2 regions of the Paenibacillus sp. VCA1 genome follow, and region 1 is predicted to be linked to the other one. Evidence: predicted binding sites of a transcription regulator. Region 1 holds the regulator's gene; the other holds the start of a gene.
What was found. The regulator Rex, encoded in region 1, represses fermentation and respiration genes when NADH is low (regulators of the CRP and FNR family bind a similar motif). The targets are predictions, from matches to a motif close to TTGTGAAATATTTCACAA.
Positions count from the first base shown of each region.

Region 2: a site for Rex is predicted at 1,842-1,859, ahead of qoxA (cytochrome aa3 quinol oxidase subunit II). Genes of this name have one in related genera too.

Region 1 is NZ_JAVLSX010000004.1:84,464-89,771, forward strand. Features, by position in the region: gene dinG (ATP-dependent DNA helicase DinG) at 1-2,080, shown strand, start outside; gene RJP21_RS09625 (redox-sensing transcriptional repressor Rex) at 2,142-2,807, shown strand; gene RJP21_RS09630 (amidohydrolase) at 2,782-4,095, shown strand; gene RJP21_RS09635 (cell wall elongation regulator TseB-like domain-containing protein) at 4,119-4,634, shown strand; gene RJP21_RS09640 (hypothetical protein) at 4,965-5,308, shown strand, end outside.
Region 2 is NZ_JAVLSX010000012.1:155,601-160,908, forward strand. Features, by position in the region: gene RJP21_RS24665 (DUF2339 domain-containing protein) at 1-727, shown strand, start outside; gene RJP21_RS24670 (HAD family hydrolase) at 852-1,580, opposite strand; gene qoxA (cytochrome aa3 quinol oxidase subunit II) at 1,996-2,973, shown strand; gene qoxB (cytochrome aa3 quinol oxidase subunit I) at 3,001-4,947, shown strand; gene qoxC (cytochrome aa3 quinol oxidase subunit III) at 4,944-5,308, shown strand, end outside.

The sequences.
Region 1 (5,308 bases):
GCCCCAATACGAGGAGCGCGAACCGCAATCGATGATGTTCGACCAGGTGATGAACGCGCTGAATGAAGACAAGCATTTGCTGATCGAAGCGGGAACGGGGACCGGCAAATCGCTTGGTTACCTCATTCCATCCATATACCAAAGCGTCAAGCAGCAGCAGAAAGTGATGATCAGCACGCATACGATCAACCTTCAGGAGCAGCTGCGCGAGCGGGACGTGCCTTTATTGACGCAGGTTGTGCCGTTTCCGTTCAAGGCGGCCGTCTTTAAGGGCAGACAACATTATTTGTGTTTGAGAAAATTTGAACATAAAATAAACAGAAGAGACTTTTTTAATCCCAAGGAAGATACGATTACGGCGGCGCAAATGATCGTATGGCTGGCGCAGACCGAAAACGGGGATGACGAAGAACTGAATCTCGGCGGAAGGGGCGGCGATTTCTGGGAAACGGTAAGCAGCGATTCGGATTCCTGCCTGGGACGAAGCTGCCCATGGTTCCGCAAATGTTATTACCACCGGGCGAAACATGAGGCGGGCATCGCGGACGTGGTCATCACGAACCACTCCAAGCTGTTCACCGACGTCAAAGCAGGACATCAGCTGCTGCCGTCTTACGAACGTCTCGTCATCGACGAGGCCCATCATTTGGAGGACGTGGCCGGCAAGCATCTAGGCCTGAATATGAAGTATTTTAGCGTCGTCCACACGCTGACACGGCTGTACAAAGATTCGCGCAGCGGACAGCTTATCGCTCTTCGCCAGCAGCTGCAGCCGTCCGGACAGGAGCGGGCAAGCGACTGGATCGCCGCGATTGACCGCATGAGCGAAGATTTGGTGGACGTCAAGGAAACATGGGATAAGCTCAGCGAATCCCTTTTCGCCCTGATGCCGGAACGAAATGACGTTTCGCCGGGCGAAGCGGGGCAATTCGTGCTCCGGCTGCAGCCGTCGAAATGGCCGCAGGAGTGGGAAGCGCTGAAGGGGCTGGAAAACCAGATCCACGTCAAAATCAGCGAGATCGTCCGCCGCGGCGAAAAAATGCTGGCGGAATACAAGGAAAACGAAGACGATTACAGCGCCGACAGCCTGATTACAGACCTCAGCGGCCTGTTCAAGGATCTTGCCGCCGAACGCGACGACCTGCGGACCTTCATGAACTTGAACGATGAAACCGTCGTTTATTGGATGGAAGCCAGCAGCCATTTCCGCAGCAAATCGCTGCAGTTGTACGCGGTCCCGGTGGATGTCAGCAAACAGCTGAAGGAATTGTTTTTCGACAAAAAGAAAAGCGTTATTTTAACGTCGGCGACGTTGTCGGTAGACAAATCCTTCCAATATATGATCGACAATCTCGGCCTGGAGGAAGACCAGGAAAGCGGTCGCCTCGTGACCGTGCAGCTTCCGTCTCCGTTCAAATACCGGGATCAGGCGCTTCTCGTCATCCCGCGGGATTTCCCCAGCGTCAAAGGAAGCGTCGGCGACGCCGTGTTCGTCGATACGCTGGTGCGCTCCTTGGCGGACGCGGCCGTTGCGACGCACGGGCGGATGCTGGTGCTGTTCACTTCGTACCGGATGCTGCGGCAGGTGCATGAGCCGTTGAAAAACACCCTTGCGGGCAGCGACATCACCGTTCTCGGCCAAGGCGTCGACAGCGGCAGCCGTACCAAGCTCATCAGACGTTTCCAGGACAGCAGCGCTTCGGTGCTGCTCGGTACGAGCAGCTTCTGGGAAGGGGTCGATATCCCCGGCGAGGCATTGACCTGCCTTGCGATCGTAAGGCTTCCGTTCCAGCCGCCAAACCATCCGCTGTACGAAGCGAAAGCGGAGCTTTTACAGCGCCAGAAAAAAAATCCGTTCATGAAGCTTTCCGTGCCTCAAGCGGTTATCCGTTTTAAACAGGGGTTCGGCCGCTTGGTTCGCACGGCGAATGACCGCGGCATCGTCATCGTTTACGATACGCGGGTGATCGAGTCTTATTACGGGAAATATTTTCTCTACTCCTTGCCGGGGCCAAAGATGGAGCATATGAATACGGAAAAAATGGTTCCCCGTATATCTGAATGGCTTCAAGAGGGTTAACGCACCTCTTTTCATACGATGTTAACGATAGAAATTAAGCTGTTAAATAGGGGGAACAAGCATGAAATCGGAGAAAATTTCCGAAGCGGTCGTCCGCAGACTGCCTGTATATTTACGTTATTTGAATGATTTGAACAAGCGGGAGGTTGCGACGGTCTCCTCCCAGGAGCTTGGCCTGAAACTCGACCTGAATCCGGCGCAAATCCGCAAGGATCTTGCCTATTTCGGCGATTTCGGCCGGAAAGGGATCGGGTATGACGTTTCGTACCTGATCGAAAAAATCCGCCACATTCTGAACCTGGACCAGCAGATCAACGCGGTGCTGGTAGGCGCCGGGAATTTGGGCCAGGCCCTTTCGAATTACAACTATTACCTTCGCGAAAACATTAAAATCGTGGCGGTGTTCGACGAAAATCCGAAAAAGATCGGAAAACGGATCAATACGCTTACGGTGCAGCCGATGGAGGAAATGACGGACACGATCAAAAAGCACAATATCCGGATCGGCATCATCACCGTGCCCGCCGTCGAAGCCCAGAACGTGGCGGATCAATTGATCGGGGCCGGAATCGAAGCGATTCTGAACTTCGCGCCGACGATCCTGAAGGCTCCGGCCAACATCCGGATTCATGCGGCGGACTTTACGACCGACCTGCTGAGCTTGGCATATTATTTGGATAACGGAAAGGAAGGTTCTACCGATGACGGAGAACAAGACAACGAATAAATGGATCATCGCGAACGGCAGCTTTGCCGTGCCTGATCAAGACAAGCCGGTAATCCGCGGATATATGGTGATCGAGGACGACCGCATCGCTTATATCGGGGAAGAAAAACCGGAACTTGAAGGCGATGTTCCCGTATTCGACGGGACGCATCTGTTTTTTATGCCCGGATTGGTCAATACGCACGGACATGCGGCGATGTCGCTGCTGCGCGGATACGGGGATGATCTGGCCCTGCAAATCTGGCTTCAGGAAAAAATGTGGCCGATGGAAGCCAAATTCACTTCATCCGATGTCTACTGGGGTACGTCCTTATCCGTACTGGAAATGCTGAAAGGCGGCACGACAACCTTCCTCGACATGTACGACCATATGGATCAAGTGGCGAAAGTGACGGAAGAATCGGGAATCCGCGCCTCCCTGATGCGCGGCGTCATCGGTTTGTGTTCCGAGGAGCTTCAGCGCCACAAGCTGAACGAGGCGATCCAATTCGCGCGCGACTGGAACGGAAAGGCCAACGGCCGGATCACGACCATGATTTCGCCGCATGCGCCGTATACCTGCCCTCCGGATTATATCGAAAAATTCGTGCAGGCGGCGCATGATATGGATCTGCCGATGCATACCCATATGTCCGAAACGATGGCCGAAGTGGAGCAAAACGTCAAGGAATACGGTTTGCGTCCGGTTGCCCATCTGGAAAAGCTCGGCGTATTTTCGAGACCGTCTCTGGTGGCGCATGCCGTTCATTTGACCGATGAAGAAATCGGCATTTTGGCGAGCAACAACGTGGCCGTTTCCCATAACCCGGGAAGCAACCTGAAGCTGGCAAGCGGCGTGGCGCGCGTGACGGACTTGCTCAAGGCCGGAGTGACGGTCTCTCTGGGAACCGACGGAGCGGCAAGCAATAACAATTTGGATATGTTCGAAGAAATGCGTCTCGCCGCATTGATCCATAAAGGGGTTTCCGGCGATCCGACGGCAATTCCGGCGTACGAAGCGCTGAAAATGGGAACGGTCCACGGCGCGGAGTCCCTTTTCCTGAAAGACGTCGGCACGCTGGCTCCGGGAATGAAAGCCGATTTCATCGCGCTCAACACCGACCAGGCCCATTTTCTTCCGCACACCGATCTGATTTCCCACGCCATTTATTCAGCTTGCGGCAAAGACGTCGAGCACGTATGGGTGGACGGCAAGCAGGTCGTGAAACACGGCGCCTGCCTGACCATGGACGAAGAGCGCATCCGCCGGGAAGCCCAAGCCGCTTTTGAAGGTCTCTTGGCCCGATAGGACGGCAACAGATAGGGGAGCTTATGCTGAAGAATAAGAAGAAATGGATTTTTCTCGGAATCGTCGTTTTGCTGCTGCTTGTTTTCGGACTTTACCGTTATTACATATACGTAACTCAGGACATCCGGGCCCAGGAGACGGCAGCGATTCTGAAGGCGAAGCAGGAGACCAGCCTCGTAAAGGTGACCGAAGCCCAAAAATCGGTGTGGGATACGATCTGCTGGGCGATCGAAGGCTTGGACAAAGACAATCGGCCGGTGATGGTATGGGTAACGATGGACGAAGACGGCAAAGTCAAATCCGGCGAAGGCACGGTTCACGAAGAGCTGCTTTCAAACGGCATTTCGGAAAATCAGGTCAGGGAGAAGGCGCTGAAGGAGATACCCGACGTGAAAAAGCTGAAGATCGTGCCTGGAATGTATAACGGCCAGTATGCCTGGCAGCTTTTTTACTGGTCGAAGGATCATTATTACTACCAATTCTATCGGTTTAGCGACGGCCAAAGCATCGGAGGCCCGTTTACGCTGCCGAACCGGTAATGAAAAATAGGCGTCATATGTAGATTTGTCCGTTCAAGAATGAAAAAGAACCTCATGAAAATGGGGTTCTTTGGCGTGAGCAGGATAATATTTTAAATACTTTCACACATTACCTTCGATTTAGTATATACGATGTGATATACTCTTCATTGTAGTGATTCGATATACTCTATCGATCTGGTGTGACAGTCGTGTCGAAATGCAAATCGGAAAAGTCCTGAATGACCGTGACGAGATGCTTATGCTTAAAGCTCTTTGCCGCGGTTGTCTATTTTTCGTATGATATATATATAGAAAATAGTTTTAGAATATGAGAGGAGGACATACGTTTTGAAACTGCGTCCAATACCAATTGCGATTACTGTTGTCATATCGGCGGCGCTGCTGTTCGGAGGCTGGTTCATTTACCGCCAGACGACGATGCAGGGTCCGCTGCAGAAAATCGTTCAAAATTATAAAGGCGTCAACAACGCCCAATTCGATATTAGCCGCAATCAGATCAACCTGAAGCTGGATTTGAAGCCGGACACGAACCTTTCCGGCCTTGTGAATCAAATTACGACGCAAGGCAAATCGGTGGTGGGGAACCGCGAGCTGAATTTCGACTTTGTGGACCACTCTTCCGATAAGCTGAACCGTTTTTGGGACTCGGCCATGTTTTCCGTAGCGGAAGC
Region 2 (5,308 bases), on a different contig from region 1:
TTTGTCCGCATGGGGCAAATACATGAAGGAACAGCGTTCCCCGGTATTGGTCTCCATCGCAACGGCAGCCTGGTTCCTGTGGGCGCTTGATCTGCTGAACGAGAGCTACTCGCCGGCCGCGGCCGTCGTCATCGGAACCGCGGGCATCATCCTTGGTTTCAGGCTGAACACCGTCATGCAGCAAATCACGGCGGCCATCGTGTTTGCGTACGGCGCGGCGGGAACGCTCTTCCTTGTCATCGACCGCGTCTTTTCGGCGGAAAGCCTATCCTGGCTTGTTTTGCTGGCCGCTTTTGCCATCCTCGCGTACGTGCTGCGCCGCATGCCTGAGCGTATTTTTTCCAGCCGTTTGCCGGATCTATGCATGTGGATCGACGCGCTGCTGGCCATCATTTTTTTGACCGAACTGACCAATGTGCTGACAGACGGGCTGGCCAAAGACCTCCGGCATTTGATCTTGTCCGCCGTTTGGGCGGTATACGCCATCGCCGTCATCGTCGGCGGGCTGGCGCTCCAGCGGCAAATGGTCCGTTTTGCCGGCATCGGCCTGCTGTTCCTGACGCTCATCAAAGTGATCGTCGCCGATCTGCCGGACGTGTCCGTCGCAGTGAGGGCGATTCTGTTCATCGGGCTCGGAGCGATCGGGATCGTCGTGTCCAGGCTGATGTACAAACGCAAAAACGCCCCGGCGCAAGCGGCGCCGGAAGATACGGCGGTAGAGCCGTAACGCAGGCAAAATATGCCGCCGGATTGAATAACTCCGGCGGCTTCGTTATTGTGCAAAAAAGCAGGCGCTGCTGCCTTTGAAGGTACGCGCCTGCTTTTTACGTATATCCATTCCGCTTCTTCCTTTATGACAATAGGAACTCGGCCAGCTCCCGGTAGCTTCCTGCCGTATAATGCGGCTGATGTTCCGATTCGGGTTCGACCCGCCGGTGGTTGAACCAGACCGCGGTCCATCCCGCCTCAAGCGCGCCCACCACGTCATTGCGCCAGGAATCGCCGACATAATAGCTTTGCGAGGCTTTTGTCCCCGTTCGTTCATTGACAAAGGTAAACAAACGGGGATCCGGCTTGTCGTACCCGACCGCGCCTGAAATGAAGATGCGTTCGGAAGGAATGGCCGCGTCCATCGCCAGCGCCTTGATTTTGGCCATCTGGTGGCGCTCCGGCCCGTTCGTGATCAATCCGACCACGTGTCCCGCCGCCTGCAGATCGGATATCAGCTTCATAACCCCGGGAAACGGAGTGATTCGGAATTGGCGCTCCAGATACTGCTGCTGAATCCGGGCTGCCTCCGGGTTCGTCACATGAACCCCGAATTCCGCCAGCGCAAGCTGGGCCCGTTTTACCCTCATGTCTTGCAAATCCCGCTCCGCCCCCTGCGCATTCACCGCGCCGTGGCTGGCCGAAAGCATGTCGCTGTAATATCTGAACCGGTGATAAACCTCCTCGTACGGAAATTCTTCCCCTGTGCCCAGCACGTCGCGCAGCGCTTCGCGCAGTGGCTGCAAATGGTCGTAAAGCGTATCGTCCACGTCAAAAAATATGCCTTTGCCAAAGCTCCGTTTCTCCCCCATGTCCATCCCTCTCGATCTGTTGTGATGTTTGTTACGGAAAACGAATTTGTGTCTATTCTAGCACATTCCACCGCGGTACTAGCCGGTTTCGGCGGCTGCCGCCCGCGTTTAAAAAGAGGGTATTCAGGGCTAAAACCCTTTCAATTGTGACGAAACTGGCACAACTGTTCCCCGCCCGATCAATTTTGAACAAAAATGAAAATCACCGAATTCAGCCTTTTTCAAAGCTTAATCGGTTTTTTTGGCGTTTTTTCATGAACAATGTGAAGTTTGTCACAGAATAATTGTATTTTATTTACATTTTTGCATTCTAATGTATTTGTTTTCTTTTTCACAAGTTAATATGCTATGGCTATAAGGATTCGCGAATGATCCAAACACTCAGCGATGAAGGCATGCTAGAAAGGAGTTTACAGTGAAGAAAAAAAGATGGTTGTTTTCACTCATGTTTATTTCCGTCGTCATGCTGCTCAGCGGATGCGACTCGAAACTGATGGTTCTGGATCCGAAAGGGCCGGTAGCGAAAACACAATCCAATACAATTATCTTTTCCATTCTAATGATGGCGCTCGTGCTAATCGTCGTGTACGTCCTGTACATCTTCATGCTGACCAAATACCGGGCCAGCAAAACGCCGGATGATTATGAACCGCCTCATATGGAAGGAAGCAAATGGCTCGAATTCATCTGGACCGCCATCCCGATCATTATCGTAGCCATTTTGTCTGTCGTTACCGTGCGTACGACTTATGCCGTAGAAAAGGTGCCTGCCGGCTATGAGGATCAAAAGCCGCTTGTCATCTACGCCGCCTCCTCCAACTGGAAATGGCATTTCAGCTATCCGGAGGAAGGCATCGAAACGGTGAACTACGTCAACATTCCGACGAACCGTCCGGTCGAGTTCCGTCTCTACTCGTACGGTCCGATTTCAAGTTTCTGGGTTCCGCAGCTCGGCGGCCAGAAATACGCGATGAGCGACATGATCACCAAGCTGAATCTCGTCGCCGAACATGAAGGTTCGTACATGGGTAAAAACTCGAACTTCTCCGGTAAAGGCTTCGCCCAAATGGAATTCGAGGTGCTCGCCCAATCTCCTGCCGACTACATGAAATGGGTCAAAGAAGTGCAGCAAACGGCACCGAAGCTGACCGAGCAGGAATTCAACACTGTGTTGCATACCGACTTCGTCGGACGCAAATCTTACAGTTCCACGCATTTGAGCTTCTCGCCGGCGCCTATGGATATGTCCGACATGAACATGTCCGAACACGGGCATGGCGGGGACAATTCGAAAGACAGCAAAGAATCCGGCACGGATTCCGCAGATCATATGAAGAACATGGGTGACATGAAAGACATGAACGATCATTCTTCCATGGAACAAGGACATTAACATCATGGAGAAAGGAGAACACACTGCATGAAATGGGACGAATTTTTTGTTACCGGCGAGCCGATGATCTACGCGGCCGATATCAGCATCGTGCTCGTATCGCTCGCCATCGTGATCGGATTGACCTATTTCAAAAAATGGGGATATCTGTGGCGTGAGTGGCTCACCACGGTGGACCACAAAAAAATCGGCATTATGTATATTTTGTCGGCTCTAATCATGCTGTTCCGCGGCGGCGTCGACGCTTTGTTGATGCGGGCCCAGCTCGCGACGCCGGACTCCAAATTTTTGGATGCGCAGCACTACAATGAAATATTTACGACCCACGGGGTTATCATGATTCTGTTCATGGCGATGCCGTTTGTCATCGGGATGATGAACGTCGTCGTTCCGCTGCAAATCGGCGCCCGTGACGTCGCTTTCCCTAGACTTAACGCCGTCAGCTTCTGGTTGTTCTTTGCGGGAGCGATGCTGTTCAATATTTCGTTTGTCATCGGGGGATCGCCGGATGCCGGCTGGTCCGCATACTTCCCGCTCGCGAGCAACGAATTCAGTCCGACGGTAGGCAACAACTACTACTCGCTGGCGCTGCAAATATCCGGTATCGGTACGCTGATGACCGGGGTCAACTTCATCGTGACAATCCTGAAAATGCGCGCCCCGGGCATGAAACTGATGCGTATGCCGATGTTCACCTGGTCGGTGCTCATTACGAACGTCATTATTTTGTTTGCTTTCCCGGTGCTCACCGTAGCGCTTGCCCTGATGATGTTCGACCGCATCTTTGGCAGCCAATTCTTTACGATGGCCAACGGCGGTATGGATATGCTCTGGGCCAACCTGTTCTGGGTGTGGGGACACCCTGAAGTATATATCGTTATTTTGCCTGCTTTCGGCATATTCAGCGATGTTATTTCGACATTCTCCAAAAAGAATTTGTACGGCTACAAATCGATGGTTATCAGTATGGTCGCCATCTCGGTTCTGTCCTTCCTCGTCTGGGCTCACCACTTCTATACGATGGGCCAAGGCGCTATGGTCAACGGCTTCTTCTCCATCACGACGATGGCGATCGCAGTTCCGACCGGGGTGAAAATATTCAACTGGCTGTTTACGCTTCGCAAAGGCAAAATTTCGTTTACGTCTCCGATGATGTACGCGATGGGCTTTATCCCGATCTTTACGATCGGCGGCGTAACCGGCGTCATGCTTGCGATGGCAAGCGCCGACTATCAATACCACAATACGATGTTCCTGGTTGCCCACTTCCACTACGTGCTCATTCCGGGTACGGTATTCGGGGTGCTGGCCGGCATGCACTACTGGTTCCCTAAAATGTTCGGCTTCCGTTTGAACGAACGGCTGGCTAAAACGGCCTTCTGGCTGATCATCGTCGGCTTCAACGTTGCCTTTATGCCGCTGTTCTTCCTCGGACTTAACGGCATGACGCGCCGGATGTACACCTATTCGGCAAGCACCGGCTTCGGTCCGCTGAACATGATCGCGACAATCGGCGCCTTGGTCCTTGCAATCGGCTTTGTGGTGCTGTGCTACAACTTCTTCTACAGCTTCCGCCACAGCCCACGCAACGAAGGCGGGGACCCTTGGGATGGACGCACGCTCGAATGGAGCACACCTGGTCCGGTTCCGGTTTACAACTTTGCAAAATTGCCTAACGTGAAGTCCGAAGATGCTTTCTGGCATGCCAAAAAGCATAACGTTCCGCTTTACGAAGAAGGACCTTACGAAGAGATTCATATGCCAAACAACAGCGGGCAACCGTTTATTCTCGGCGTAATTATGTTTTTCCTTGGCTTTTTCCTCGTGTTCAGCTGGTTCATTCCTGCGATTATCGCGGGCATCGGCGTGATTGTCATGCTGGCGGTTCGTTCCTTCGAACGCGATCACGGCTACCATATTTCACCGAAGGAAATCGCCGCTACCGAACAGAAACTGCGGGGTGATACCGTATGAAAATAAATGACACACTGCCGCTGGAGTACAGAACCGAGGAGAACAGCAACAAAATCTTCGGATTCTGGCTCTTCCTTGGAGCAGAGATCGCCTTGTTCTCTACGTTGTTCGCCGTGTACTTCACGCTTTGGAACCGCACGGGCAGCGGCCCGACCGGCAAAGAGCTTTTCGAGGTCGGCGGGGTCATCTGGGAAACGTTCCTGCTCCTCACAAGCAGCTTTACTTGCGGCCTTGGCATTCATGCCATGCGCCTTGGACTGAAAAAACCGATGATGATTTTCTTCATCGTTACGCTGCTGATGGGCCTTGGCTTCCTCGGCATCGAGATTACGGAATTCGTCAATTACGTGCATGAAGGCGC